DNA from 3 places in the Mesorhizobium sp. M0048 genome. Region 2 is predicted to be linked to each of the others. Evidence: riboswitches for the same ligand, from Rfam matches in the RefSeq annotation. Region 2 holds a riboswitch; each other region holds the start of a gene.

Evidence for each region. Region 2 has a riboswitch for cobalamin ahead of metE (5-methyltetrahydropteroyltriglutamate--homocysteine S-methyltransferase). Riboswitches for the same ligand answer to the same signal wherever they lie in the genome.
Region 1: linked by a shared signal. The riboswitch ahead of NKJ84_RS05650 (DUF1636 family protein) and the one ahead of metE (5-methyltetrahydropteroyltriglutamate--homocysteine S-methyltransferase) in region 2 are both predicted to bind cobalamin.
Region 3: linked by a shared signal. The riboswitch ahead of NKJ84_RS05830 (CbtB domain-containing protein) and the one ahead of metE (5-methyltetrahydropteroyltriglutamate--homocysteine S-methyltransferase) in region 2 are both predicted to bind cobalamin.

Annotation. Positions count from the first base shown of each region.
Region 1 covers NZ_JAMYUV010000004.1:21,246-30,859, forward strand. Annotated here, with positions in the region: gene NKJ84_RS05640 (cobaltochelatase subunit CobN) at 1-1,165, opposite strand, end outside; gene cobW (cobalamin biosynthesis protein CobW) at 1,184-2,224, opposite strand; partial or broken gene NKJ84_RS05650 (DUF1636 family protein) at 2,230-2,655, opposite strand; cobalamin riboswitch at 2,694-2,897, opposite strand; gene NKJ84_RS05655 (winged helix-turn-helix domain-containing protein) at 2,927-4,126, opposite strand; gene NKJ84_RS05660 (NADH-quinone oxidoreductase subunit A) at 4,462-4,827, shown strand; gene NKJ84_RS05665 (NuoB/complex I 20 kDa subunit family protein) at 4,818-5,399, shown strand; gene NKJ84_RS05670 (NADH-quinone oxidoreductase subunit C) at 5,405-6,007, shown strand; gene NKJ84_RS05675 (four helix bundle protein) at 6,029-6,406, shown strand; gene NKJ84_RS05680 (NADH-quinone oxidoreductase subunit D) at 6,473-7,663, shown strand; gene nuoE (NADH-quinone oxidoreductase subunit NuoE) at 7,664-8,725, shown strand; gene nuoF (NADH-quinone oxidoreductase subunit NuoF) at 8,736-9,614, shown strand, end outside.
Region 2 covers NZ_JAMYUV010000060.1:22,741-32,354, forward strand. Annotated here, with positions in the region: gene NKJ84_RS29160 (trans-sulfuration enzyme family protein) at 1-865, shown strand, start outside; gene NKJ84_RS29165 (dihydrodipicolinate synthase family protein) at 918-1,820, shown strand; gene NKJ84_RS29170 (FMN-binding negative transcriptional regulator) at 1,855-2,073, shown strand; gene metE (5-methyltetrahydropteroyltriglutamate--homocysteine S-methyltransferase) at 2,172-4,517, opposite strand; cobalamin riboswitch at 4,613-4,813, opposite strand; gene NKJ84_RS29180 (hypothetical protein) at 5,367-5,621, shown strand; gene NKJ84_RS29185 (helix-turn-helix transcriptional regulator) at 5,939-6,772, opposite strand; gene NKJ84_RS29190 (MFS transporter) at 6,835-7,086, opposite strand; gene NKJ84_RS29195 (transposase) at 7,376-8,053, shown strand; partial or broken gene NKJ84_RS29200 (adenosine kinase) at 8,086-9,079, opposite strand; gene metK (methionine adenosyltransferase) at 9,189-9,614, opposite strand, start outside.
Region 3 covers NZ_JAMYUV010000004.1:58,701-68,314, reverse strand. Annotated here, with positions in the region: gene NKJ84_RS05885 (ABC transporter substrate-binding protein) at 1-282, opposite strand, end outside; gene NKJ84_RS05880 (RidA family protein) at 664-1,047, shown strand; gene NKJ84_RS05875 (creatininase family protein) at 1,270-2,073, shown strand; gene NKJ84_RS05870 (serine hydrolase domain-containing protein) at 2,138-3,076, opposite strand; gene NKJ84_RS05865 (hypothetical protein) at 3,073-3,348, opposite strand; gene NKJ84_RS05860 (tyrosine phosphatase family protein) at 3,410-3,913, opposite strand; gene cobD (threonine-phosphate decarboxylase CobD) at 3,910-4,968, opposite strand; gene cbiB (adenosylcobinamide-phosphate synthase CbiB) at 4,967-5,938, shown strand; gene cobO (cob(I)yrinic acid a,c-diamide adenosyltransferase) at 6,236-6,868, opposite strand; gene cobU (bifunctional adenosylcobinamide kinase/adenosylcobinamide-phosphate guanylyltransferase) at 6,870-7,391, opposite strand; gene NKJ84_RS05835 (CbtA family protein) at 7,384-8,166, opposite strand; gene NKJ84_RS05830 (CbtB domain-containing protein) at 8,182-8,361, opposite strand; cobalamin riboswitch at 8,398-8,595, opposite strand; gene NKJ84_RS05825 (MFS transporter) at 8,784-9,614, opposite strand, start outside.

The DNA of each region.
Region 1 (9,614 bases), on a different contig from region 2:
GGTTGGCGAAGGCGCGGAAGGCCAATGCGGGATCGGTTTCGCTTTCGCCCTTGAAGGAAATGGCGCCGGCCAGGATGCGGCCGTCGAGCTCGGGCAGGACGACATGCATGGCAAGGTCGGCGGGCGCCAGGCCGCGCTGATTGGTTTGCCAGATGTCGCGGCGGGTGGTTGCGACGATGACCTGGAACACCGGCACGCCGGCGCGGTCGAACAGGGTTTCAACGCCCGGCTCGGCCCCAGAGGCGAAAGCTGTGGCGGTGATGATGGCGGCAGGCTTCAGCGTTGCAAGCGCGGTTTCAACAAAGGCGAGTGAGGCCGGGTCCTTGAGGCTGGAGACGAAGATAGGCACGGGAGCCATGCCGCGCGCGCTCAGCGCTTCGAAAAGCGCGTCGATGGGCGCGACGTCGGCCGCGAGCAGCATCGAACGGTAGAAGAGGATTGGCACGACGTCCCCCTCCCTCTCGAGGGGAGGGTGGCCCGAAGGGCCGGGTGGGGTCATTGCGGCAGTGCTCGACGCCTCTTTGAGTTGGCGCGCTTCGGAGAGGACCCCATCCCCGGCCTGCGGCCGGACCCTCCCCTCGAGGGGGAGGGGGACGCCGCGTTCTACGACCCCCAGTCCCGGCTCGTAAAATCCAGCCTTTGGCACGCTAACGGGTTCGGCTACCGCCGCACCAGATCCAGCGAGACTTGCCAGCCTCTGCACCAGCGCCGTCATATTTGCCGGCCCGCCCTCGCGAAAATAGCCAAGCAGGGCGTCCAACTCCTCGCGCGGCAGCGTCGAGCCTTCGATCAGTCGCAAATCCTCGTCGTGGCTCTCGCCCGGTAGGAGCGCCAGCTTGATACCGCGATTTCGCGCGATAACGGCGAGCTGGTCGCAGCCATAGCGCCACCACTCGTAGCCGCCGAGAATGCGGACCAGAATGACCTTGGCGTGGCGGGCGACGCTCTCGGTCCAGAGGTCGACGGACATCGGATGGCGCAGGTCGCGCAAGGCGGCGAGCCGCATCGAGGGCAGGCGGTCCGCATCCGCCTTCCACGCCGCCGCCAGCCCGGCCAGGTCGCTGTCGGTGAAGGACAGGGCCACGACATCCGCAGGCGTTTGCCTGAGATCGACAGGCTCGGCGAGATCGTCGAGCGAGGCGGATGTGGTGGTGAGGATGTGCATCGCGGCTTGTACCTGGGGTCAGCCGGCGAGGATACGCTCTATCGCCGGGCGGTTCAGCCCTTTCAGACCGATGACGACAAGGCGCGAGCGGCGATCGTCTTCAGCGGTCCAGGCCCGGTCGTAATAATGGTTGACGCGCGGGCCGACGGCCTGCAGCAGGAGCCGCATCGGCTTGCCGCCAACCTCGACGAAGCCCTTGACGCGCAACACGTTTTCTTCCTCCGCCGCCGTGGCGACGCGTTGTGCGAGCTCGTCCGGGTTAGACACGGACGCGATGTCGATGACGAACGAGTCAAAATCGTCATGTTCGTGGTCGAGCTCGTCGTCGTGATGGGTTTTGCGGTTCTCTATGTCGTCCTCGACGGCGAGGCCGAGGCCGAGCAGCACCGACGGATCGACCTTGCCTTGCGAAGTCGGCACGATCTTCACCGCCCGCGCAACATGCTTGCCGATGACGGCATTGGCACGGGCCGAGCCGGCTGCGTCCATCAGGTCGCTCTTCGAGAGGATGATCAGGTCGGCGCAAGCGAGCTGGTCCTCGAATACTTCCTCGACCGGATCGTCGTGTTCGAGCGTCTCGTCCTGCGCGCGCTGCGCCTGCAGGGCGTCCATGTCGTTGGCGACGCGCCCATCAGCCAGCGCCGGTCCGTCGACGACGGCGATAACGCCATCGACGGTCACCCGGCTCTTGACCGACGGCCACTGGAAGGCCTGGACCAGCGGCTTGGGCAGGGCCAGCCCGGACGTCTCGATCAGGATATGGTCGACCCTCGGCATCAGCGACAGGATCTGGTCGAGTGCCGGGACGAAATCGTCGGCGACAGTGCAGCAGATGCAGCCATTGGCCAGCTCGACAATGTTTTCCTCGGGGCAGGTGTCGATGCCGCAGCCCTTCAGGATCTCGCCGTCGATGCCGATGTCGCCGAACTCGTTGACGATGATGGCCAGCCGCTTGCCTTTGGCGTTTTCGAGCAAATGGCGGATCAATGTCGTCTTGCCGGCGCCGAGAAATCCGGTAACGACGGTGCAGGGGACGCGCGAAAGGGGGGCAGCGGCCATATCAAGTCCTTCAAAAGGTCGAGGGGAGGGATGCGGGCAACCAGACCGCGCTTCAGGCAATCGGGACGGCCGCGCCACGGAATGAGCCCATCCGTCGAGGTGGCGAACAGCTTTGCGCCGGTCACGAGATCGGCGCCGCTGGTCGCGGTCAGGTCGCCGAAGACGTAACTCCAGCAGCCGTCGCGCAGCATGGCGGCGCTGAGCCGGCGCTTGCAATTGCCGAGGCATTCGACGGTGCGGATTTTGATGTTTTCGCCGGAAGCGGCGCGGCGCGTGTCCTCGGCGAGCAGTTCGCCGGCGCGGGGATGAGCGTCCGAACCGGTCTCGTCACGGCAGGAAGAGCAGACGATGACGGTAACGCCGGCCGGGGAATCGTCAGGGCCGGACAATAAATCCGCTGTCTCAGCCGAAAAACTGCTGTCGCGTTCCAAATCAGGCTCCTTGCCCGGAAAACCCGCCAGGCGATCGGATTCTTATGTCCTAGACGGCAGGTCTCCTGGCTCGCGGGTCATCGCCTTGGTGCCGCCTTCCCGGGAATATCCCAGTGGTTTTCGGCCTTGGCTCGTCGCTTACAGTTGCGGGGACAGCCGCGGATTTGAAATCGAGATTTCGCACCGCATTCCCTCTTGGCCCCTGCCGTTGCGGGCAGGGGACCGTCTGAAACGGATTTAGGCTTGTGGAGGCAGTCGTGTCAACGCACGTCTATGACGCGGCGATATCTGCGAGCGGCCGGCCAAGGTCGCCGGCAGCCGTCACCGCGATGCGCTCAAGCCCGAGCCAGCCCTGCATCTGCTTCAATTCCTCGAAGAGTTCGGCAGCGGTTTGTGGCGGGGCGCCGGGCTCCGCATAGGCGGCATGGACGCGCAATACGCCGGCCGGACGGTCGGCCCTGAGGTCGACGCGCCCGACGATGCTGTCGCCGAGCAGGAACGGCAGCACATAATAGCCATACCGGCGCTTTTCGGCCGGCGTGTAGATCTCGATGCGGTAGTGGAAGTCGAACAATCGCTCGGTGCGCGACCGCTCGAAGACCACGGGATCGAACGGCGCAAGCAAGGCGCGCGCCTCGATCCTGCGCGGCAAACGGACGTTCTTATGGAGATAGGCTGTTTTGCTCCAGCCGTCGACGCTCACCGGCAACAGCTCGCCAGCCTCGACCAGCTCCTCGATGCGGCCCTTAATATCGGCGGGCGAGAGGCGGAAATAGTCGCGCAGGTCGCCTGCCGTGGCGACGCCATGGGCGCGGGCGGAGATGCGCAGCAATTCGCGGTGGGCGTCCTCGGGGCAGGGAACCGGTAGAGCGAGTATCGCGGGCGGCAGTACGCGCTCCGGCAGATCGTAGAACCGTTCGAAGCCGCGGCGATGCGCGGTGGTGATGCGGCCGGCCCAGAACAGCCATTCGAAGGCGTGCTTGGCATGGCTCCAGCCCCACCAGCCGCCCGAACCCTTCTGGCCTTCGAAAGCCGACGCCGCGATCGGGCCTCGTTCGGCGACCTCGCGATAGATGTCTTCGATATAGGCGGCGTGCTCGCGGCCCCATTTGGCCAGTCCGCTGTACATTTCCTCGCCGCGCTCGGCCCGCTGCATGCGCCAGCGCATCAGCGGATAGGTCTCGACCGGCAGGAAGGAGGCTTCGTGCGCCCAATATTCAAAGACCATGCGCTTGCGCGTTATGGCGGCGTCGTCGAGCAGCGCCAGCTTGTAGGGGCCAAGCCGCGAATAGAGCGGCATGTAGTGGGCGCGCACCACGGCGCTGACGGAATCGATCTGCAGCAGGCCGGTACGGGCAAGCACGCGGGCCAGATGTCGGCGGTCGGGTGTACCGGCGGGTCGGGGGTCATTGAATCCCTGTGCCGCCAGCGCGATGCGGCGGGCCATGCGAAGTGAGATTTTTTCCTTCATCAATGCGGGTATCCTGATGATGCCGGACAGAGAAGAGAATCTGTGATTCCGCGCCATGCTAGCAGGGTTTTGGCGGTATCCATGTCAGGAGAGAAAAGTGGAGTGAAAAGTGAAAGAAATCAAACAGGAGCGGATCTGACCAGTTTTCCCGGATATGCCGCCCAGTACCGCGATTTGAACAAGGTTTGACTTGCTTCGCCGAAAGCGCTGCGCTAACCCTCGCCGCGTTGCAGCATAGAGCCCCCTTAAAACGGTTCAGTGGTTAAACTGTCACGCTTCCGCAAGTGGGTCCGGTGCTGTATCAGAGTGGATTGGCCGCCAACGGAAACTGCAGCATGAACGCACTTTTAGGTTCGTACCTGCCCATCGTCCTGTTCATCGGCGTGGCGCTGGTGGTCGGGCTGGCGCTGCTTGCCGCACCCTTCCTGGTGGCCTACCGCAACCCCGATCCGGAAAAGCTTTCGGCCTATGAATGCGGCTTCAACTCGTTCGACGATGCGCGCATGAAGTTCGACATCCGCTTCTACTTGGTGTCGATCCTGTTCATCATCTTCGATCTGGAGGTAGCCTTCCTGTTTCCTTGGGCGGTGTCGTTCAGCCAGATCGGCATGCTCGGTTTTTGGTCGATGATGGTGTTTTTGGCGGTGCTGACCATCGGCTTTGCCTATGAATGGAAAAAAGGAGCGCTGGAATGGGATTGAACGACAGTTCCGGCACGCTCGTCGCGCCGAAGCCCAAGGGCCTCATCGACCCCAACACCGGCAGGCCGGTGGGGGAGGATGATCCGTTCTTCCTGGAGATCAACAACGAGCTCGCCGACAAGGGCTTTCTCGTCACCTCGACCGAGGCGCTGATCACCTGGGCGCGCAGCGGCTCGCTGATGTTCATGACCTTCGGTCTCGCCTGCTGCGCGGTCGAGATGATCCATACCTCGATGCCGCGCTATGACTCCGAGAGGTTCGGTGTCGCGCCGCGCGCGTCTCCGCGTCAGTCCGACATCATGATCGTTGCCGGCACGCTGACCAACAAGATGGCGCCGGCGCTGCGCAAGGTCTACGATCAGATGCCGGAGCCGCGCTACGTCATCTCGATGGGCTCCTGCGCCAATGGCGGCGGCTATTATCATTATTCCTATTCGGTGGTGCGCGGCTGCGACCGCATCGTGCCGGTCGACATCTACGTGCCCGGCTGCCCGCCGAGCGCCGAAGCGCTGCTCTACGGCATCCTTCTCCTGCAGAAGAAGATCCGCCGCACCGGCACGATCGAACGGTGAGCGGCATGACCCAGGCGTTGAATGACCTCTCGACCTATCTGGGCGAGAAGCTGACCGGCCGGATCGGCGAGGCGGTGTTTGCCTATGGCGAACTCACCATCTCGGTCGAACCGCGCGACCTGATCGAGGCAGTGACCTTCCTGCGCGACGACCCGAAATGCCAGTTCATCTCGATCATCGATGTCTGCGGCGCCGATTATCCGTCGCGGGCAAAGCGCTTCGACGTCGTCTATCATTTGCTGTCGCCGAGGCAGAATATCCGCATCCGCATCAAGGTCCAGGCCGACGAAGAGACGCTGGTGCCGTCGATCACCGGCATATATCCCGGCGCCGACTGGTTCGAGCGCGAAACCTACGATCTCTATGGCGTGCTGTTTTCGGGTCATCCCGATCTGCGGCGGATTCTGACCGACTACGGCTTCGAAGGCCATCCGCTGCGCAAGGACTTTCCGCTGACCGGCTTCGTCGAGGTGCGCTACGACGACGAGGCCAAGCGCGTCATCTACGAGCCGGTGGAGCTCAAGCAGGAATTCCGCAATTTCGATTTTCTGTCCCCATGGGAAGGCACGGATTATGTTCTGCCGGGGGACGAGAAGGCGAAACAGTGAGTAGTGAGTAGTGAGTAGGAATTGGAAAAAAGGATCGAATCTTATCGCGACCTGAAGGTGTGGCAATCGGCGATGGTGCTTGCTGAAGATTGTTACCGCATCAGTAAAGGGTTTCCGAAGGAGGAGATCTACGGCATGACCTCGCAGATGCGCCGATCGGCGGTTTCGATCGCAGCCAACGTCGCGGAGGGATACGGTCGAGAAAACAGAGGTTCGTTCGTTCAATTTTTGCGCATGGCGCAAGGTTCGTTGAAGGAACTGGAAACGCACATTTTGCTGGCATGCCGGGTTGGGCTGCTACGAAAAGACGATGAGATTGAACTGCTACTGCGATGCGAAGAGATTGGAAAAATGACGAGATCTCTTATCCGGACGGTGCAGGCCAAGCAGGCGGAATGAAGCAGGCATTGAGGTTGATGATCACTACTCACTACTCACTACTGACTCTTCGCCAGAGGCGCCTCCATGGCTGAAACCTCCGTTCGCAACTTCAATATCAACTTTGGCCCGCAACACCCTGCAGCGCATGGTGTTTTGCGGTTGGTTCTTGAACTCGACGGCGAAGTCGTCGATCGCGTCGACCCGCATATCGGACTTTTGCACCGCGGCACGGAAAAGCTGATCGAGCACAAGACTTATCTGCAGGCGGTGCCTTATCTCGACCGGCTCGATTATTGCGCGCCGATGAACCAGGAACATGCCTTCGCGCTCGCAGCCGAGCGGCTGCTCGGCATCGAGGTGCCGAAGCGCGGGCAGCTTATTCGAGTTCTCTACTCTGAGATCGGCCGCATCATGTCGCACATCCTCAATGTGACGACGCAGGCGATGGATGTCGGTGCACTGACGCCGCCGCTATGGGGCTTCGTCGAGCGCGAAAAGCTGATGGTGTTCTATGAGCGTGCCAGCGGCTCGCGCATGCATGCGGCCTATTTCCGGCCGGGCGGTGTGCATCAAGACCTGCCGCAGAAGCTGATCGAGGACATCGGCAAGTGGATCGACCCGTTCCTGAAGTCGATCGACGACCTCGACGCGCTTTTGACCGGCAACCGTATTTTCAAGCAGCGCAATGTCGACATTGCCACTGTCTCCCTGGCGGACGCCTGGGCCTGGGGGTTTTCCGGCGTCATGGTGCGCGGCTCGGGTGCGCCGTGGGACCTGCGCAAATCGCAACCCTACGAATGCTATGCCGAGCTGGATTTCGACATTCCGGTCGGCAAGAACGGCGACTGTTTCGACCGTTATCTGGTGCGCATGGAAGAGATGCGGCAGTCGGCGAAAATCATGCGCCAGTGCGTCGACCTGTTGCTCGGCAAGGAGGGCGGCGGGCCGGTGTCGAACCTCGACGGCAAGGTGGTGCCGCCGAAGCGCGCGGCGATGAAGCGCTCGATGGAAGCGCTGATCCATCACTTCAAGCTCTACACCGAAGGCTACCGCGTTCCAGCCGGCGAGGTCTATGCCGCGGTCGAGGCGCCGAAGGGCGAGTTCGGCGTCTATCTCGTCTCCGACGGCACCAACAAGCCCTACCGCTGCAAGCTGCGCGCGCCGGGCTTTGCGCATCTGCAAGCCATGGACTTTTTGTGCCGCGGCCACATGCTGGCCGACGTCACCGCGGTTCTCGGCTCCCTCGACATCGTGTTTGGTGAGGTCGATCGCTAAATGTCAGTCCGCCGTCTCGCAGAAGCCAGCCTCCAGCCAGCCGCCTTTGCCTTCAACCGGGCGAATGCGGCAGCGGCGAAGCAGTGGATCAAGAAATATCCGAAGGGGCGAGAGCAATCCGCGATCATCCCCTTGCTCATGCTGGCGCAGGAGCAGGAAGGCTGGGTGACCAAGGCGGCGATCGAGGCGATCTCCGACATGCTCGGCATGCCCTATATCAGAGGGCTGGAAGTCGCCACCTTCTATACGCAATACCAGCTCAATCCGGTCGGCAGCCGCGCCCATATCCAGGTCTGCGGCACCACACCCTGCATGCTGCGCGGCTCGGAAGCGCTGATGGATGTGTGCCGCTCGAAGATCCATCACGACCAGTTCCACACCAACGACAAAGGCACGCTGTCGTGGGAGGAGGTCGAGTGCCTCGGCGCCTGCGTCAACGCGCCGATGGTGATGATATTCAAGGACACCTATGAGGATTTGACGCCGGAGCGGCTTGCCGAGATCATCGACCTTTATGACGCCGGCAAGGGCGCTACGGTGGAACCGGGACCGCAAAACGGCCGCGTCACTTCCGAGCCGGCCAGTGGCCTGACGACCCTTAAGAGTGAAAAGGCGATCCTCAAGGCGACCCGCGACCGGGAAACCAGGGCCGCGACCAAGGCCGCCAAGGAAGCGGCGCCGGCGGCTTACGCCGCAGCGCCGGTTCCGCCTGCTGCCGCGCCTGCACCGGCGCCAGTTGCGCCCTCGAATGCCAGCAAGCCGAAGACCGATGCGGTCGAGACCAGCCCGGCGCTGAAATCGCCGTCGGCGACAAAAGTCGCGCCAACGGCGGAGAAGGCGGCGAGCGTTGCAGCGCCTCTGCATTCGGCCGCCAATGCCAACAAGGCCGAGCCGCAGGTCGAGGACGTCTCGAAACAGCGCAAAGGCTCCAAGAACAAGGCCGAGCCGGCGTCTGCTTTCAAAGCGCCGGAGGCCAAGGTTAAACCAGCGAAGGCTGCCGCCGAAGCGGCCAAGCCGTCGCCCGGAAACAAGAGCCGGCCGACCGGCAAGAAGCCGGTCTGAGGAACGAGCAATGCTTCAGGACAGAGACCGCATCTTCAACAACATCTACGGCCGCTTCGACAAGTCGCTGGCCGGCGCCATGGCGCGCGGCGCCTGGGACAACACGCCCGGCATCATCGCCAAGGGGCGCGAGTGGATCGTCAACGAGATGAAGGCATCGGGCCTGCGCGGCCGCGGCGGCGCCGGCTTCCCGACCGGGCTCAAATGGTCGTTCATGCCCAAGCAGAGCGACGGCCGGCCGAGTTATCTCGTCGTCAATGCCGACGAGTCCGAACCCGGCACCTGCAAGGACCGCGATATATTGCGCCACGATCCGCATACGCTGGTCGAGGGCTGCCTGATCGCCGGCTTCGCCATGGGCGCGGTCGCCGCCTACATCTACGTGCGCGGCGAGTTCATCCGCGAGCGCGAGGCGCTGCAACTCGCCATCGACGAGGCCTATGCGGCCAAGCTGATCGGCAAGAACAATACCTCCGGCTACGATTTCGACATCTACATGCACCATGGCGCCGGCGCCTATATCTGTGGCGAGGAAACGGCGCTGCTCGAAAGCCTCGAAGGCAAGAAAGGCCAGCCGCGGCTGAAGCCGCCGTTTCCGGCCAATGTCGGCCTCTATGGCTGCCCGACGACGGTCAACAACGTCGAGTCCATCGCCGTGGCGCCAACCATTCTGCGCCGCGGTGCGGCCTGGTTCTCGTCCTTCGGCCGGCCCAACAATGCCGGCACCAAGCTGTTCTGCATCTCCGGCCACGTCAACAATCCGTGCACCGTCGAAGAGGCGATGTCGATCCCGTTCCGCGAACTGATCGAGACGCATTGCGGCGGCATCCGCGGCGGCTGGGACAATCTGCTGGCGGTCATTCCGGGCGGCGCCTCGGTGCCGTTGGTG
Region 2 (9,614 bases):
ACTTTATGCGAACACGCTTGCCATGGTCGAACAGGCGGTCCCCCGCTTCGGCATCAAGGTCGTCGCGGTCGACCTGTCCGATCCTCACAATCTCGATGCCGCGATCACCGAGCGGACCCGGCTTGTTTTCTTCGAGACGCCGGTGAATCCGCTGAGCCGCATCTGCGACATCGCTGCCATTGCCGAGCGCGCCCACGCGCGCGGTGTAAAGGTTGCAGTCGACAGCACCTTCGCCTCCCCCGCGCTCCAGCGGCCGCTCGAACATGGGGCAGACCTCGTGCTCCACTCGCTGACCAAATACATCAATGGGCACGGCGATGCCCTTGGCGGGGCGATTCTCGGCGACGCGCAAACGCTCCGCACGCTGCACGAAACGGGCCTGCGCTACATCACCGGCGCAGCGCTCTCGCCCATGTCAGCCTTCCTGATCCTGCGCGGTCTGAAGACGCTCACGCTGCGCATGGAACGGCACAGCGCCACTGCCCTTGCGGTGGCTCAGGCGCTCCAGGCGCACCCGGCGGTGGCATGGGTGAGTTATCCCTTCCTCGACTCGCACCCTGATCAGGTGACGGCGCGAAAGCAGATGTCCCAAGGGTCGGGCATGTTGGCCTTTGGCCTCCACGCTGGGTTCGAGGGCGCGCGGCGGATGATGGACCGGCTCAACCTGATCACCCGGGCTGTCAGCCTCGGCGATGCCGACAGTCTCATCTATCATCCGGCAAGCCTGACCCGTGCTCGTCAGCCGATCCGCAAGGATGCGCATCTGGCCGATGGAGTCGGCGAGGACCTCATGCGTCTCTCGGTGGGTCTTGAAGACGCCGATGACCTAATCGCCGACCTGCGGCGGGCTCTGGACGCCTTGTGATGACTTGTCGTCCGGCCAGTCCTGCGCTCACGCACAAACCTGGAGCCTTGCCATGGCATTCCTGAGCGGCCTTTCCGCGTTTCCCATCACGCCGACCGATCGTGACGGCCGTGTCGATACCGTTGCTCTGCGCAAGCTGATTGCCAGGCTTTGCGCCGCTCAGGTCGATTCCATCGGTCTTCTCGGCAGCACCGGCACATACATGTATCTGACGCGCGAGGAACGGCGACGGGCGCTCGCCGAGACCTTGGACGAAACCGGGGGACAAATGCCGGTCGTGGTGGGTGTGGGCGCGCTGCGCACCGACGAAGCAGTGAGGCTCGCGCAGGACGCTAAGGCCCTTGGGGCTGCCGCGGGGTTGCTTGCCGCCGCCTCTTACACCCCGCTCACTGAGGACGAGGTGTTCGAACATTTCTCCACGGTGGCGCGCGAAAGTGGCCTTCCGATCGTCATCTACGACAATCCAGGAACGACGCATTTCCGTTTCACCCCAGCACTCGTCAGCCGCCTGGCAAAGGTGCGGGGGATCGTCGCTATCAAGAATCCGACAGAAAAGGGCGATGCGATCAAGAGCCATCTGGCCGACCAGAGGCGCACTGTGCCGGAAGGGTTCTCGATCGGCTACAGCGGCGACTGGAACGCTGCAGAGGCCATGATCGCTGGCGCTGACACATGGTACAGCGTCCTCGCGGGCATCCTGCCCGAGGTCTGCACAAAGATCGTCACAGCGGCGCAGCAGGGCGATGCGGCCGAAGCGCGACGGATCGATGCCGCGCTTGCGCCGCTCTGGAGCCTCTTCAAGGAGTTCTCGAGCCTTCGCGTCGTCTATGCACTTGCCGAATTGCTCGACATTTGCCGTGCCGACCCCCCGCGTCCCATCCTGCCTCTGCCCTCAGCAGCGAAGCGCCAGATCGCCGCCGCGTTGGAACGCTTGCCATCGGATGTCAACCGGTGAACAGCGAACCCGGCGGCCAGTGAAGGAACCTGTCATGTATGTACCCGCGCATTTCGATGAACCGAGCCGAGAAGTCCTTTACGAACTGATCGAGAACAGCGCACTTGGCATGCTGATAACCCATGGCCGGAGCGGTCTCGACGCCAATCACATCCCCTTCGAACTCGACACGTCACAGGGAGAAAACGGTTCCCTTTATTCCTGCGCGATTAGTACACGTGCCGAAGGAAAGTGCACTTTCTCGCTCGAGTGACTTATTTCAAAGGATGTGATCGCGTTTTGGCACATTCACGGCCCACATGCGGCAGCCGCTAACTCACCACATGGTGAGTAACCAGGAAACCTTCCGGCCTACACTTTCTCCCGGAGCGCGCGTGCTGCAGCAACCATGTTCATGAGGGCAGGGCGGACCTCCTCCCACTTGCGGGTTTTGAGGCCACAGTCCGGGTTTACCCACAGTTGGGCATCGGACAGTCGCTCGCGGGCAAGCATGACGAGATCCGAAATCTCGCCGACTTCCGGGACCCGTGGTGAGTGAATGTCATAGACTCCGGGCCCGATTTCATTCGGATATTTGGAGCTCGTGAAGGCGTCCAGCAGTTCCATTTTCGAGCGCGACGTCTCAATCGAAATGACATCCGCATCCATTTCAGCGATCGCGTCGATGATCTCGTTGAACTCCGAATAGCACATGTGGGTATGGATTTGAGTCGCGTCCTTTACACCCGTTGAAGCGATCCGGAAGCATTCGACAGCCCAGTCGAGATAGTCGTTCCAATCAGACTGGCGCAGTGGCAATCCTTCGCGAAACGCGGCCTCATCGATCTGGATCATCCTTGCGCCGGACCATTCGAGATCCGTCACTTCGTCGCGGATGGCGAGCGCGATCTGGCGGCATGCTTCGGAGCGGGGTACGTCGTCGCGAACAAATGACCAGTTGAGAATGGTCACTGGGCCTGTGAGCATTCCCTTCACAGGGTTTTCCGTAAGCGACTGGGCGAATTGCCACCAGCGCAGCGTCATCGGATTGGGCCTCGATACGTCGCCGAAGATGATGGGGGGGCCCACGTAACGCGACCCATAGCTCTGCACCCAGGCATGCTGAGTGAAGGCGAAGCCGGACAGCTGCTCGCCGAAATGCTGTACCATGTCGTTTCGTTCGAACTCACCGTGCACCAGCACGTCCAGCCCGATCTCTTCCTGCCAGCGAATTGCAGCCTCGATCTCCTTCTTCAGGAAGGTCTCGTAGTCGACATAGCTCAGCTGGTCCTTCGCATGAGCGGCCCGCGCCCTGCGTACCTGCGGCGTCTGCGGGAAGGACCCGATGGTCGTCGTCGGGAACGGCGGCAGCCCGAGCGTGCCGGCCTGGACTCTGGAGCGCTCGGCAAAAGCGCTCTCTCGTCGCTTCATGCTGTCGTCAATGCTGGCGATCCGCCCCTCAACCAGCGGGTCATGGATCTTCGTGGATGTCACGCGAGTGGCGGCAGCCTCGGCAGACGCTTTCAACGCGCCTGCCACCGCATCCCTGCCTTGGGACAGGGCCCGGGCAAGCAACACCAACTCGTCGGTCTTCTGGGCCGCGAAGGCGAGCCACGACCTGATGTCCGCGTCGAGTTCCGTCTCCATGCGGATGTCGATCGGCACATGCAGCATCGAGCAAGAAGGCGCGATCTCGACGCGGTCCAAGGGCCAGCCGGCGACGATCGGTTTGATGCGGTCGAGAATGGCGGGCAGGTTCGCACGCCAGACGTTGCGGCCATCGATCAAGCCAAGCGAGAGCACCAGATCCTTCGGTGCGAGCCGACCCACCGTTTCCAGCTGCTCGGGAGCGCGCACGAGATCAATATGCAGCCCGGCCAGGGGCAGAGAAACCGCGGTTTCGAGATTGTCTCCCAGCGGCCCGAAATAGGTAGCCAGCATGATCTTCAGCTCGGGGGCGGCTTTCGACAGCTGGCCATAGGCGAATTCGAACGCAGCTCGTTCGTTCGGGTTCAGATCGAGGACAAGCGCTGGCTCATCGATCTGCACCCAGTCGGCTCCAGACAGCTTCAGCCTCTGCAGGAGTTGCTCGTAGACGGGCAGCAGCCGGGGCAGGAGCGCGATGGGATCGAATCCTTCGGCAGGCGATTTCGCCAGCTTGAGGAAGGTGATCGGTCCAAGGATGACTGGGCGTGTGTGAACGCCGAGAGCTTTAGCCTCGATGAAGTAATCGACCGGTTTCGTCGACGAGAGGGCGAACGTCTGATCATCGTTGAGTTCCGGCACAATGTAGTGATAGTTGGTGTCAAACCACTTGGTCATTTCCATCGCGGTTACGCCAGGCCGATGAGCCGCATGCTGGTGACCACCGTGCCCACAATCCTCCGTCTGACCTTGGTTGCCGCGCGCCATTGCGAAATAGATGTCAAGTGGAACCTCGCCGCTATTCCAGCCGTAACGGGATGGAACGGCGCCGACCATGGCTGCGGTGTCGAGCACATGGTCGTAGAGCGAGAAGTCGTTCGACGGTATTTTCGACACGCCGCGATCGTGCTGCTCCTCCCAGCTAGCGGCACGGAGCGCCTTCGCGGTCGTGAGAAGGTCGGCAGCGGACGATTTTCCGGACCAGTAGCTTTCAAGCGCGAATTTCAGTTCTCGCCGACGACCGAAACGGGGCACGCCGAGCGTTGCTACAGGAATTTGCTGAGAGACAGTCATGCCAGACCCCGATGGTTGGGGCGTCGGTGACAAGGAAGGCGCTAGCAGGCCGGCACGAACGCCAGGCTGCAGCGGCCACCGAGACACCCCGCCCGTGGACGTAATTCGCCGTGGCAGGTCTCCTGGCTCGCGGGGTCATAGCCTCTACCCGTCTTCCCAAGGCTATTCGCCTCAGTGACATGAGTGGGGTTGGCTCGCCGCTAACAGTTGCGGGGGCAGCGCCGGCATCGCACCGGCTTCCCTCTTAGCTCCGCTGCGGCAGCGCCGTACGGAGAACCACGACGCGGGAGACAATTACAGCAGTTCGCTTCTTTGTCAACGTCGCATAAAGAAATGTTTATGTCGTTATGTTAAATTTCCGTTGGCATGTTCCAAAGGTCGCCTCGAAAGCGAAAACTGTGGAAGCCTTGAGCGGCCGGTAAATCAAAGCAATGACGCACGGCGCCCTTGTCCAGGAGGATAGGAGTTCGTCGGCTGCCGGCAGCAAACATACCGGCAAGCGCCGTGGTGCTGCTTAGCGCATCATGCGAACCACCTCAGCGTCGAACTTCGGCTCCGAGGTTCCGACCGCTTCGTTGGTGATCTGCTCGCGACCATATTCGGCTCAATGGCGAGGCTGTTGCCCATGTGGAAGCTGTTGGCCGTGATGCCCTCGGTGATATGACACAACGATTTCGGGGGGAGCACACCGAGGCCAGGCGCAGCGGCGTGTTGCGAAGTGATCGAGGCCAATGTCTCGCACTGCTTGTTCGCAGCCCACCGGCTCAAGGTAACCCGGCTCACCACCGGGCCAGCTCAAGTCCTGTCCAAATGAGGCCTGAGCGGCAAATCGTCGTGCACGCGCACGGTTTGGCGTTCGATCTTGTGATGCGTCTTGGGCGGACAATCGCCACGGTGCAGCGCGCAGAAGCGGTCCCCAATTGGGAAGCCGCGGGCGGTGAGGGCAAGCCAGCGCCACAGGCGGAAGGGGACTTGGACCTGTTTGCCCTGCTGGACCACAAGTTCGCGACACAGGGCCTCAAGGAGAAGACCAAGAGTGATTATGCGCGGGACCTCGCCAAATTCATCAAAAGCAGCGGGCAGTCAAAGTTCGGCGCCGATTGACATGGAGATAGCCATCGCGGGGGACCGCCCAGGCGGACCGCAAGCCGGAATACAACCGGGTGCAGGCGGCCAACCTCGTCCACAAGATGGCGTCGGGCACACACCGGCGATGGGAGAGCGGACCGTGGAGTGCAGGAACTTCACGCCTATCCACGCTCCCGTGGACGTGTCCTGCGGCACATCGGCAGCGATATTGAGGAGGCAGTTGAGCTTCTGGTCGAGCACTCTTACCTGCCACTACCTACGCTTAACGTCATCTCGTACTGAAAACGCACCACGCAAGGTCGAGATGTAACATGCGCCCTTCGTGGATGGTTCTAAGCTTCCTCGGGCGCGGTCAATCTGTGATAACGGTCGCTTGGAACCTCCATCACCGCGACGCGATCAAGGTTGGCGTATCGCGCTCGGTAGTAACCTTCTTCCTCCACTTCGGCGAAACTACACTGGGGAACGTCAAAGGTCGCAGCTTCCAATCCAAAGAAAGTCGTAGCGGTTTCCTCATCCAAGAAGTTCCACTCATCTTCTCCGTCGTCATATGTGACGCGAACATAGGAGGCCATGCGCACGGCTTCCTGATCACCCATCTCTGCGATGATGGCATCGCATTCTTTCTTCAGCTTTCCTGAAACCTCACCCTTATCCCAGTCATCCAAAGCCCGATAGATTTCTGGATGATAATACTCTGGCATCTCCTCTACATCATCACCGATAAGCTCAATGGTGCGGACATATTGCGGATTTATCAAGAGTATTTTGTTGTCAAGGCTCCAACAATACAGCCATGGCCTGCTTGTGTTATTTCTACGCAGATTATGAAGTTCCTTCAACTGACGCAAAATCGATTCACGCGCCTTTTCATCGATAGGATATTGGCGGCTGCCAAGAGTCGTCTTGATTCTGAGCGTGCCGTATCGCGTTTCGGCATCGGCAATTGCAAACGGGCTCGTGCGCCACTCCTCGACATCAATCTTCCAGCCCAGCAGCTCCTCGACCGTGCATTTCAACGTGAGACAAAGGTCCTTGATCTGCTCGACGTTCAACTGCGTTTTGCCTGTTTCCCAACGGGCCACAGTCTGTTGCGTCGTTGCCATCTGCTCTGCCAAATCTTTTTGAGTCATGCCCAGTCGAACCCTAAGCTCTTTCATGTTCATAACTCACCTCGCGTGTTCAACACACGCATTGTGGATGAATTAATCTAACACGTCAAGCGTGTTCAAAAATCGCAGCATGTGTTTTTAGGGCGTCTTCGAGGCTCCGGCAGCCGTTCGTGACCACTTGCGCAAGACACAGGGCTGGTACACAGCACGGATGGGCGATCAAAAATTACTGCTGCGGTGCTCGTCATCAGCCAAGCTGCCGCCGCACCTTCCACTAGGGTGCCAAGGTTCGAAATGAGTGCAGCCGACCATAGCGAACGGAAGGTCTTGTGCTCAAAAGGAACGAGTGAAGATGTTCTCTTCGCCATTGTGGGAAGCCTCGGGATTGACCGCGGGGCTGGATTTGTTTCGCCTCACTCAACCATGGCCTCGCCGTACAAGCCAAGCTGCCACAGTGCGCGCCTGCTAACCCAGAAAACTTGGCGGCCTTACAGGCATGCGCAGGACGCGCGAAGCCGCTCAAATCTCCCCAGATGGGTCAGCCATCGAAGACCGGCATCACTTGCCCGTTGAGCGGCTATACGATAATGCTCCGCGCTAAGCAGGAAGCGCCAAAAATTCGAGCGGCGACTTCATTCTCCTATTCAGGAAGGAACTATGAGGCGGCAGACGCGACCATTCACCGTGGAAGTCAAACAAAAGCGCAATTATGAAAAATCCGCACGTTCCATCTGGGGCAATTTCGACATCGCCGCGGCGATGGCCGAAACAACAAACGAAGTCGAGCCGTTAAATCGTCAGCTTGTTGACTCTACTGTAGTGGCCCTTGATGCTGAACCTTTGCACAAACCTCGAGTGGAGCATTTCATGGCCAATCCCCTGGAAACCGAGTCAGCAGTAGTTCATAGCGAACCGGCAGACAAAGCGGAAACGCCAAAACCGAAGACGAGAGCGCGGCGGTCGAGGAAGCCAGAAGCTGAGGCGAGCGCGCCTGCCCGCAAGGAGGGCGCCAAGCCGATATCCGCGACCACTGAAGCACCGCCGTCAGCGCGAACAGGCCGAAAGAGCTACTCCGCGAAGGATCGTGCCCAGAAGCTGGCGCAGATCGAGACCTCGATCGGCGGCGGCGCTACTCTCAAGAGCGCGGTGAAGCAAGCCGGCATCTCGGAACAGACATATTATCTTTGGAAGAAGGCGGCGGCGCCGGCGGCGGACAGTGACGGGCTGAAGGATCTCGTCGCGCTCGAGGAAGAAAACAAGCGGCTAAAGAGCGTGCTTGCCGATCGTCTCCGCAAGGAGAATGCGGAACTGAAGAAAAGGCTCGGGCTGGATTAAGGAGGGTGGGCAGCTGGTTCTTGGCTCGCCACCTACAGCAATCCCGCCTGCTCCGCCTCTCTGCGCAAATTCTGGCGTGGCCTTGGGCCGATCTGCTGGATGACCAGCCCGGCTGCCAGCGAGCCGAGATCGCCGCAATCCTTGAGGCTGCGGCCTTGCGTGTAGCCGTAGAGGAAGCCGGCGGCGTAGAGGTCGCCGGCGCCGGTGGTGTCGACCAGCTCGCGGATCCTGGTCGCATTGATGGTCACGGTCTCGTCGCCGCGCACGATGACCGAGCCCTTTTCCGAGCGGGTGACGGCGGCGATCTTGCAGTCCTTGCGGATCCGCGCCAGCGCCTCGTCGAAGGACGCGGTCTGGTAGAGCGACTTGATCTCGTGGCTGTTGGCAAAGACGATGTCGACGGTGCCGGAGCGCATGAGATCGAGGAACTCGTCGCGGTAGCGGTCGACGCAGAACGAGTCCGACAATGTCATCGACACTTCGCGCCCGGCGGCATGGGCGAGCTTCGCCGTCTGCCGGATCGCCTCCTTGGCGCGCGGCGGGTCCCACAGATAGCCCTCGAAATAAGTGACGGCCGCGCCCGACGCCTTGTCGGCCTCGACGTCCTCCGGGCCGAGTTCGACGCAGGCGCCGAGATAGGTGTTCATCGAGCGCTCGCCGTCCGGCGTGACGAAGATCATCGAGCGCGCCGTCGGTGGCTCGCCGCTGAGCGGCCTGGTGTCGAAGGCGACGCCCTGGGCATGGATGTCGTGCGCGTAGATTTCGCCGAGCGCGTCGTTCGAGACCTTGCCGAAGAAGGCGGCGCGGCCGCCGAAGGAGGCGACGCCCGCCGCCGTATTTGCCGGCGCTGCCGCCCGAGGCTTCAATGGCCGGGCCCATGCGGCTGTAGAGCAGTTCGGCGCGCCTCGTGTCGATCAAATTCATCGCGCCCTTGATGATGCCGTTCGTCTCCAGGAACGCCTCGTCGCACTGGGCGATGATGTCGACGATGGCATTTCCTATACAAAGCACGTCATAGTCCGGCATCAATTCATGTCTCCGCCAAAAACCCACCGGCTTTCTGGCATGCCGGCCGCGGGCGGGTCTGGCCAGTGGGAATGGGCTTTCCGATTGCCAATCCGTTCGGCGCCGGCCTTCACGGGGCGGCAAGTCCTGCCTCGCGACGCAATTCGTCGGCCTTGTCTGTCTTCTCCCAGGTGAAATCAGGCTCTTCACGGCCGAAATGGCCATAGGTCGCGGTCTTGCGGTATATAGGGCGTAAGAGATCAAGCATCTTGATAATGCCCTTCGGTCTGAGATCGAACAACTCAAGAATGAGGCGCTCGATCCTTCTTTCCTCAACCCTCGCTGTTCCGAACGTGTTGACCATGACAGAAACCGGACTTGCCACGCCGATTGCGTAAGCAAGCTGCACCTCGCAGACGTCCGCAAGTCCGCTAGCGACGATATTCTTGGCGACATACCGGGCCGCATAGGCAGCTGAGCGGTCAACCTTGGACGGGTCCTTGCCCGAAAAGGCGCCGCCGCCGTGACGACCCATCCCACCATAGGAATCGACGAT
Region 3 (9,614 bases), on a different contig from region 2:
CACGGCATCGAAGGCCGACAGCAAATTGCCGCCCATGTAGAAATCGATCTTGCCGGCCAGCAGCAGCGGCCGGCCGCTGACCTGTGGGCCGCCCTGCATGATCGTCACGTCGATGCCGCAGGCCGCATAGGTGCCATCCGCCACCGCCTGGTAGTAACCGCCATGCTCCGGCTCGGCCAACCAATTGGTGCCGAAGGTGACTTTTTCGTTCGCTGCCGCAGCAAGCGTGCCTGCGCCAAGCAGCACGATCGCGCCGGCCGAAATCTTCAGTTTTCCGTACATCCACACCACCCTTTGTTCGCTCCGGCGCATTACGCGGCGGGCTCGACACCATTGTTTCAAGAAGCAAGACACATGCCACCGGCGCGTTGCGCCGGGACCGCCCGCTTGTGCAATGCCCGCCTGTGCAATGGCGGCGCGAAGGCCGGACGGGTCATGCTGTACGAAAGGCATCGTGCCTATTTTTTGATCGCCTGTCCACAATCGCCCTCGTGACATGCACCGCCATCTTGATGCCCGCATCGATCCCGCATTAGAGCGACGTGCGTCCACTTGGACGCACAAAGTACGCTCTAAAACTTCGTATCCTGTCGCATCGTGCTTTCCGAAAATCGATCTCGATTTTCGGGCCGATGCGATAGGCTGCCGTGAACGGAGATTGCCATGTTCAAATTTCTCACGCCGAAGTCGATCAAGCCGCCCTTCGCCCGCTACAGCCACGGCGTCGAGTTGCCACCCGGCAAGCGGCTGGTGCTGTGTTCGGGCCAAGTTGCGATCACAGCGGACGACCAGATCCCGGAAGACGCCGGCGCGCAGGCCGAGCTCTGTTTCCAGAATATATCGGCGATTCTCGGCGAGGCCGGGCTCAGCCTGTCCGACATCGTCCGCATCAACGCCTACGTCACCGACCGCGCCTTCCTGCGCCCCTATATGGAAGTTCGCGACCGGCTGTTCGCCAGCCCTGCGCCGGCTTCGACGCTGATGGTCGTTTCCGGTTTTGCCCGGCCGGAATTCAAGGTCGAGATCGAGGTCATCGCTGCGGGTTGAGCAGGCGCTGGCCAGCGGCTGGAATCGACAGGCCGATGATCTCAAGTTACACGACAAAGGTTGGCGCTGCCCCTCATCCGCCTGCCGGCACCTTCTCCCCGTGTAGTGACGGGGACAGGGCTAGCCGGAACGCTGGCGATCGCCCTCTCCCCCGTCCTTCACGGGGAGAGGCTAAGGGTGAGGGGCAGCGCAAACGCCCATTCAGTCTCTTCGAGGTTCAAAATGGCCGGAACAAAAAAGCGCGTATGGTGGGGTGACTACCGGACCACCGAATACGCGACCATCGATCCTGAGGCGACCATTGCCGTTCTGCCGCTGGCAGCGATCGAGCAGCACGGGCCGCATCTGCCGGTTTCGACCGACACCTCGATCATGAACGGTATGCTGGAAACGGTGATCGCCCGCCTGCCCGGCGATCTCGACATCCGCATCCTGCCGGTGCAGGCGGTAGGCAAGTCGAACGAGCACCTGCATGCGCCCGGCACCCTCACTTTGCCGGCGACGACCTTGGTCGAGGCATGGACCGAACTCGGCCTGTCGGTCGCGCGCGCCGGCGTCCGAAAACTGATTGTCGTCAACTCGCATGGCGGCAATGAAGAGATCATGGGCATCGTCACGCGCGAATTGCGTGTGCGGGCAAAGATGCTGGCGTTAAAGACCAGCTGGCAGCGCTTTGGCCGGCCGGCCGGTATGTACACCGATCTCGAAGACCGCCACGGCATTCATGGCGGCGACGTCGAGACCTCGCTGATGCTGCATTTCCGGTCCGACCTCGTCGATATGGCCAAGGCCGACAATTTCGTGTCCAAGGTTGCCCGCGCCGAAAAGGAATTTTCGCTGCTGCGCCACACCGGAACGCACGCCTTCGCCTGGATCGCCAGCGATCTCAACCCGAATGGCGTGGTCGGCGACGCCAGCATTGCCACCGCCGAAAAAGGCCGGCTCACCGCCGAGCATCAGGCCGACGGCTTCATCGGCTTGGTGAGGGACATGCGCAAGGCCAAGCTGGCGGATTGGCTGGCGTAGGTGTTTGATCCCACCAGCTCAGGCCTCGCTCACGAGGGGCGATTCCATTCGCGCGCGAGGATCCTCACTTCCCCTCTTGAAGCGGCGACACCGTGTAGATTTCGTCCAGTATCTTCACCATCAAGGTGTTGGCGGTCGCCTGGCCGTCGAGCGCGAGAGTCAGGTTGGTCCATATGACCAGGGTGACGTCATTGGCCGGATCGTAGCCCATGAAGGACTGGTAACCGGGCACCTCGCCTTCGTGATAGTAGATTACGTTAGGCCCGAAGGTCAGCGTTAGGATGCCATAGCCGTATTTTTGCATGGCGGGTTCGCCCGGCTCCGGCGCCACAGGGCTTGCAAGCCACTGCCGCTGGAAGTCGGCATTGAAGAGCTTGCCCCCGACCAGCGCGCGCATCCACGTCGCGAGGTCATCGGCGGTGGAGATGACTCCGCCAGCCGCAAAGTAGGCGGACGGGTTCTGCCATGTGTCGTCGTTGGGCTTGAGCGTTCCGGCCCTGGCCGCAGCCTGGAGGTCGTCCGGATAGGGCGCATCAGCCAGGGCGTACGACGTACTGCCGTAGAGGTAACCGTTTGAGTATGGTTCGGGGATGGTGTTCGACGTGCTCGGCGGCAACGCCGTGTTCTTCATGCCGAGCGGCCCGAACAAGCGGTCCCGGAAGATGGTCGAGAGCGGCTTGCCGTCGATCTTCTCGGCAACAAGGCCGAGCAGATAGTAGTTGGTGTTGTTGTACTCGAATTCGGCACCCGGCGCGAAGTCCGGCGGCCGTTTGAACGCCATACCGAGTACTTCATCGGCGGTCCATACCCTGTAAGGATACTTGTCCAGGCTTTCGGCAAGTTCCGGCGCATTTGTGAAGTTAGGGAGGCCGCTCCGCATTGTTATGAGCTGTCGAATGGTTATCTCGTCGCCGTTGAGAACGCGCTGGACGTATTTCGAGATCAGATCGGCGAAGCTCAGTTTCCGTTCCTGCACCAGTTGCACGATAACAGCGGCGGTCATCGTCTTGGTGTTCGAGGCCGCACGGAAGTGGGTATCGGCGCGCGGCGGGTTCGTGGCACCCAGTCAGTCGTACCGTAGCCGAAGACGAGGTTGCCCCGCGGAGTCTTGAGCAAAACCATAGCACCGGGCAGCATAAGTTCCTTGGCCAAACGCTCGACAGTGGCTTGGAGCGCTGCCAGGTCGATCGACTTGAGAGCCGGCATGGAGGCGGCCATGGCGCTGCCTGTCGTGCAGACCACGCCAACAACGATTGCCAAAATTCTCCCGATCATCATTCGCTCCTTGGCTGTGTCCTAGAACTCCTGCGCTCTTTCCTGGAACTTGTTTTTAGGCTCAGATTTTCAATTCGAACGGTGTGCCTTCGAAAGCATCCGCGCCGCGCCCGATCGCCTGGATCGCTTCGATCATTCGGCCCCTGCGATCGAGCAGCGTGTCGGCGATCGCGATCAGCCGCGGATTGGGTGTCGCCGTCGGCGACAGCCTGCGCAGAGTCTCGGCCAACTCGGCCTCGTCGCGCTTCGGCGCCAGCGCTGCCGCGATGATATAGGCCGAGGCGGTCGAGCGGCTGATGCCGGCATGGCAATGCACCACCAGCGGGCGCGAGCGATCCCATTGGCGGGCGAAATCGAGCAGGGTCACAACGTGCTCCTCGCCCGGCATGGTCATGCCCTCCTGCGCCACCGCAATGTCGTGCATGACCAGATGCAGATGGTTTTCCCTGGTGATCGAGGCCGGTCGCACCACCTCCGTTCCGGCGGCGAGCAGCGAAAGCAGCCGCCCGGCGCCGGTCTTCGCTACCGTTTCCTCGACTTTGGACAGCGAGCAGACATGGATCATTGGGTCGTTTCTCCCTTGGCATCATCGTCGCGCCGCGAGGCCCAGCCGGCAAGTGCGGATTCGAGCCGCCGCCATTCTTCGTCGGCTCCCGGCAGGCCGGCGCGCAGCACATCCGGACGATCGGCGAAATGCCGAAGCAGGATGCCGCGCTGGCCAAGCGCCGAAAACAGGCCGGCAGCGTTCGCCAGCCTGAGATAGCGGAACAGCGTGGTGCCACCGGCGACAGGCACGCCGAAGCGGCCGAACAGCGTGTCGAGCCGTGCGGCGTCCTCGGCCAGACGGCGCCGCATCCCGGCCTGCCAGCCGGTGTCGGCAAGCGCCCTTATGCCATATTCGAGCGCCGGCCCGGCAACCGCCCATGGCCCGAATTGCGCCTCCAGCCGCTCGACCATCAGCGCGTCGGCCAATGCAAACCCAAGCCGCAGGCCGGCCAGGCCGAAGAACTTGCCGAACGAGCGCAGCACGACGATGCCGCCCTGGTCGACGTCGCCGGCCAGGCTCTCGCTGCGCGGGCCGACATCCATGAAGGCCTCGTCGACGACCAGCAGCCCGCCTCTGGCGCGTAATGCCCGGGCAAGTCGAAGCAATCTTTCGCGCTCGACGACGCGCCCGTCCGGGTTGTTTGGATTGACGACGATCGCAAGGTTGGCCGCCGCCAGGGCTTCGAAATTATCGACTTCAGCCGCCGCGTGGCCGGCGATCGCTGCTGCCCGCCGATGCTCGGCATAAGTCGGCCCGAGCACCAGCACCTTGCCCGGGCTGACCAGCGAAGCGACGCGCGGCAACAGGATTTGCGTGCCGGGCGCCGCCGCGACGTTCGCCGCCGACGGCGCGCCATAGGCGCTTGCCGCGACTTCAGCCAAGTCGCGGCTGCGCGCCGTTTCCGGCAATCGCGACAGGGCGGTGGCGGGCAAATCGAAAAGCGGGTAGGAGTGCGGATTGATCCCGGTCGAGAGGTCGACGAAAGGCAGCGGCGCGTGAGGGAAAAGCGCCCTCGCCCGGCCAAGGCTTCCGCCGTGGTCCACTGCCGCCGTCACCCCATCAAGAGACTTCATGTCGATCCTGATCACTTTCCTGTCGCTGGCCATCGAACTTGTACTCGGCTACCCGGCCCGGCTCTTCGATGCCATTGGCCATCCCGTCACCTGGTTCGGCAGGCTGATATCCTTTCTCGACCGCAGGCTCAACCGCGCCACTGATTCCGACGCCGACCGTCGCCGCTGGGGCGTCGTCGCGCTGCTGGTGATCGTGCTGGTGCCGGCCGCCCTCGCCTTCTGGATCGAAGTCATGCTTTGGAGCATTCCCTTCGGCTTGTTGGTCACCGCAATCCTGGCGACGTCGCTGCTGTCGCAGAAGAGCCTGGCCGAGCATGTCGAAGCGGTGGCCGACGCACTCGACAGCGGCGGACTGGACATGGGCCGCATCGCCGTCTCCAGGATCGTCGGCCGCGATCCGGAAAAGCTCGACAGGGCCGCTGTCTGCCGCGCAGCGATCGAAAGTCTTGCCGAGAATTTCTCCGACGGCGTCGTCGCGCCGGCCTTCTGGATCGGTATTGGCGGGCTCGCCGGCGGCGTCGCCTACAAGGCCGCAAACACCGCCGATTCGATGATCGGCCACCGCACGCCGCGCCACGAAGCCTTCGGCTGGGCGGCTGCGCGCTTCGACGACTGGATCAACCTGCCGGCGTCGCGGCTGACGGCGCTGCTGATCGTGCTTGCGGCTTTCCTGGTCAAGGGCGCCGACGCCAAAGCCGCCTGGCACGCCGTGCGGCGCGATGCGAAAAAACACCGCTCGCCCAATGCCGGCTGGCCGGAGGCAGCGATGGCCGGCGCGCTCGGCCTGGCGCTCGCCGGCCCCCGTTCCTACGACGGCGTGATGGTCGAAGACGCGTTGATGGGCGAGGGCGGCCGCCGCGACGATGTCGAGAGCACCGACGTCCGACGGGCGCTGAAACTCTACCAGGTCGCCGACTTGCTGCTGATTGCGCTGTTCGGGGTGGTCGCAGTGGTTGTTATCTTGGCGTGACCTGCGCTCGAGATCGACGGAAACAAAAAACCCGCCAAGCGGCGGGTCGTTGGAGCCAATTAGCACCATAGCGAAATTAATAGCATAGCTGCCGGCACAAAGCAAGAACAAAATAGGGCAACGCCTCAAATAATCGGTTCAGGTCGGCGCTGCCCCTCAGCCTTAGCTCCCCGTGAAAAGACAGGGAGAGGGAGATCGCCAGCGTTGCGGCTAGCTCCTTGTCCCCGTCCTTCACGGGGAGAAGTCGCCGGCAGGCGATGAGGGGCAGCGCTGACCTTGACAAACCAGCAACACCCCTCAGAACTCAATCCCCTGCTGCGCCTTCACGCCGGCGGAGAAGTGGTGCTTGGTCACGGCCATCTCGGTGACCAGGTCGGCCGCCTCGACCAGTGCCGGCTTGGCGTTGCGGCCGGTGACGACGATATGCAGGCCTTCGCGGCGTGACTTCAGCGCCGCGACCACCTTTTCGAGGTCGAGATAGTCGTAACGCAGCGCGATGTTCAACTCGTCGAGCACCACCAGGCTGATCGACGGCTCGGCCATCAGCTCGAGCGCCTTCGCCCAGGCGGCCTCGGCCGCCGCGATGTCGCGTTTCAGGTCCTGCGTCTCCCACGTAAAGCCCTCGCCCATGGCGTGCCAGAGGACACGGTCGCCGAAGGCGGCAAAGGCGTCCTTCTCGCCGGTGTGCCATTTGCCCTTGATGAACTGGACGACGCCGACACGCTTGCCGTAGCCGAGCATCCTGAGCGCCAGACCGAAGGCGGCCGTGGTCTTGCCCTTGCCCGGCCCGGTGTTCACGATCAACAGCCCCTTCTCGACCGTCTTGGCTGCAACCTCGGCGTCCTGCACCGCCTTGCGCTTGGCCATCTTGGCGCGGTGGCGTTCCTCGTCCCCCTGTTCAATGGTCTTGGGATCGATAGTATCAGCCATGTCATTTCACCTTGAGCGGCAGCCCCGCCACCATCAAAAGCACGGTGCCGGCGACCGCCGCGACGTCCTGGTTCAGCCGGCCGGCGGCATCGCGAAACCGTCTTGCCAGCGCATTGTCCGGCACGATGCCCTGGCCGACCTCGTTGGACACCACGAACCACGGGCCACGCGGCCGCGACAGCACATCGGCCAGCCTTTGGCATTCGGCCTCGACATCATGGTCGGCCAGCATATGGTTGGTCAGCCACAGCGTCAGGCAGTCGATCAGCACCGGCTGGCCGTCGGGCAGTGCCTCGATCGCGCCGGCAAGGTCGAGCGGCGCCTCGATGGTCGTCCAGCCATCGCCTCGCCGCGAGCGGTGCAGCGCGATGCGCTGACGCATCTCCTCGTCATAGGCTTGCGCTGTGGCGATATAGCTCCACGGCGCCGGACAGGCGCTCACCAGCCTCTCGGCATGCGCGCTCTTGCCGGAGCGCGCACCGCCGATGACCAGGGTCAGCGCCCCGGCAGCGCGGTCAGGCAAAGCTGTCGCGCAGGCTGGTTGCCGCGCCGGTGAAGCGTCCGCGCACCAGCCCGACGACCATACCGAGCACCAGCCAGAACACCAGATTGGTCAGCGTCACCGCCACCACGAACTGATGATGCAGGCCTTCCGGGATCGCCGTCTCGAAACTGTCGGGCTGCGGCGCGCCGACAATATGCGGCGCAACGATCAACGCCACGGCAAGGATCGCCAGCGGCAGCGATCTGCGGAAGGCGATAAGGCCGAGACCGGCCGCTGTCGCCACCACTGTTGCCCACCACCAGATCTGGCGTTGGACAAGGTCGGCCGCCGGCATCGCCGGCAGTTCCGGCGCCAGGCCGAGGCCGGGCGCCAGCGTGAACACGGCAAAGCCGGCCAGGCCCCAGAACAGGCCCTGGCGCCAATTGCCGATGCCGCCGGCGAATTCCGAAACCGCGACCAGGACCAGTGCGAAGCCAATGCCGGTGACGATATTGGCAACGACGCTGAAACCAAAGCGCTCGAAGCCGTCGGCCGGCGCCCAGCCTTCGTCTTCAGCCGGAGCCATTGCTTCAGCCGGTGCCGGCGCGGCGCTGCTCATAGCCATCGTGCCGGCGGCGTTTTCGGCCGGTGCCGCAGGTGCCGCGGCATGGTCATGGCCGCCGCCGGCCTGTTCGTAGACTTCCGCTTTCAGGATGAGCGGCACGGTGGCGTAGGCCTGCATGCAGGCGAGAACGACGCCGGCCACAAGCCCTGCGATCGCCGCGATGAAGACGACGTTGCGAAACAGTGTCATGATGTCAGCCCCTTGTCAGTGGCAGGGAAAGCCCATCGAGTGGCGATAGTCGTGCGCGGCATTGTGGACCGCATCGATATGCGAGAAGCCGACAAAGCCCATGACGAAAATGCCGAGGAATGCAGCAAGCGCCAGCTGCAGGAGACGCGACTGCGAGGAGGCGGAAGCGCCGAGCGAAACGGAAGCGGTATTCATGTCTTGTCCTTTCGCCCTCCACCCGAGGGCATAGAAGTCAGTTTCCTGTCGCCGGCAGGTCTCCTGGCTCGCGGATCAGCGCCCTTCCCCACCTTCCCGAAGGCGAACCTTCAGTGGCATATGGAGAGGACTACCGCACACAGTTGCGGGGGCAGCCACGGCATTGGGCAAACAATTTCGCCCGCACCGCATTCCCTCTTGGTTCCAAACGGAACCGACGACATCAGCGACTATAGGCAGAATCGCCGCGCCCGGCAAACCAAATTCCGCCGGATCGTGTGGCGAATGCGCCGCCTCGCCAAACCGGAGAACTGGCGCCGCAGACGTCGCGATCTGCGCGGTCAAACAGAACGGCCTGCGTTCGATGCGGCACTGCACCGCTTCCACAATTGGGTGTTCGAGCGCCATGCGGCGCTCGAACATCAAAGCGATTTGGGCAGATAGCGCCAGGTGACGAAGCCGCAGATCGCCGCCAGCAGGCCGAGTGTCGCGAAAACCGCGCCCAGGCCGAAGAACGCCAGCACCACGGAATAGACCAGCGGCGGCGTCAGCTCGGAAAAGTCGAGATAGGTGCGGTAGACCGCCGCCATCTGTGCCCGCTCATACGAGCGCACCGAGCGCATGAAGGCGGTCGAGCCCAGCGCATCGAGCGCGATGGTGAAGAAGGCACCGCAAAGCAGCAAGGCGCCGGTGATGAGCGGTGCGGCCTCGCCGACGGCGCCGGCCGCCAGCAGCGTTGCCGACATCGCGAAATAGGCGAACGTCATGGTGCGCCGGCCGCCGAAACGCTTTCCTGCCCTGCCCCAGAAGATGGCCATGAACAAAAGCGCATTGCCGGCCGAAACCAAGAGGCCGCCGGCGAGCTTGCCCTCGCCGGTGATCACCATGAACAGCGGCCCATAGACGAAGAACGTCGTCCAGAAGCAGGAGCGGCCGAAAGCGATCAGCCAGGCCAGCCTCAGCCTTGGCTGCGCGACGAAGCGGCCGATATTGGCCAGCGGATTGACCGGCCGCGTCTTGCCGGGGCGGATCGACGGGTTATCGCCAAGCCGGTAAGTCCAGAACAGCGCCAGTAAAGCCATGGCGAAGACGGCCACCGCGCCATGCGCGGCATAGATGCCGAAACGCGTGTAGAGGTAAATTCCGAGGGTCGGCCCGGTGGTCCAGGCAAGCATCGACCACGCCATGCGCAGCGACTCGGCCTGCATGAAATCGGTCTTGCGGATATGGTCCATGATGTAAAGGTTGAGCGT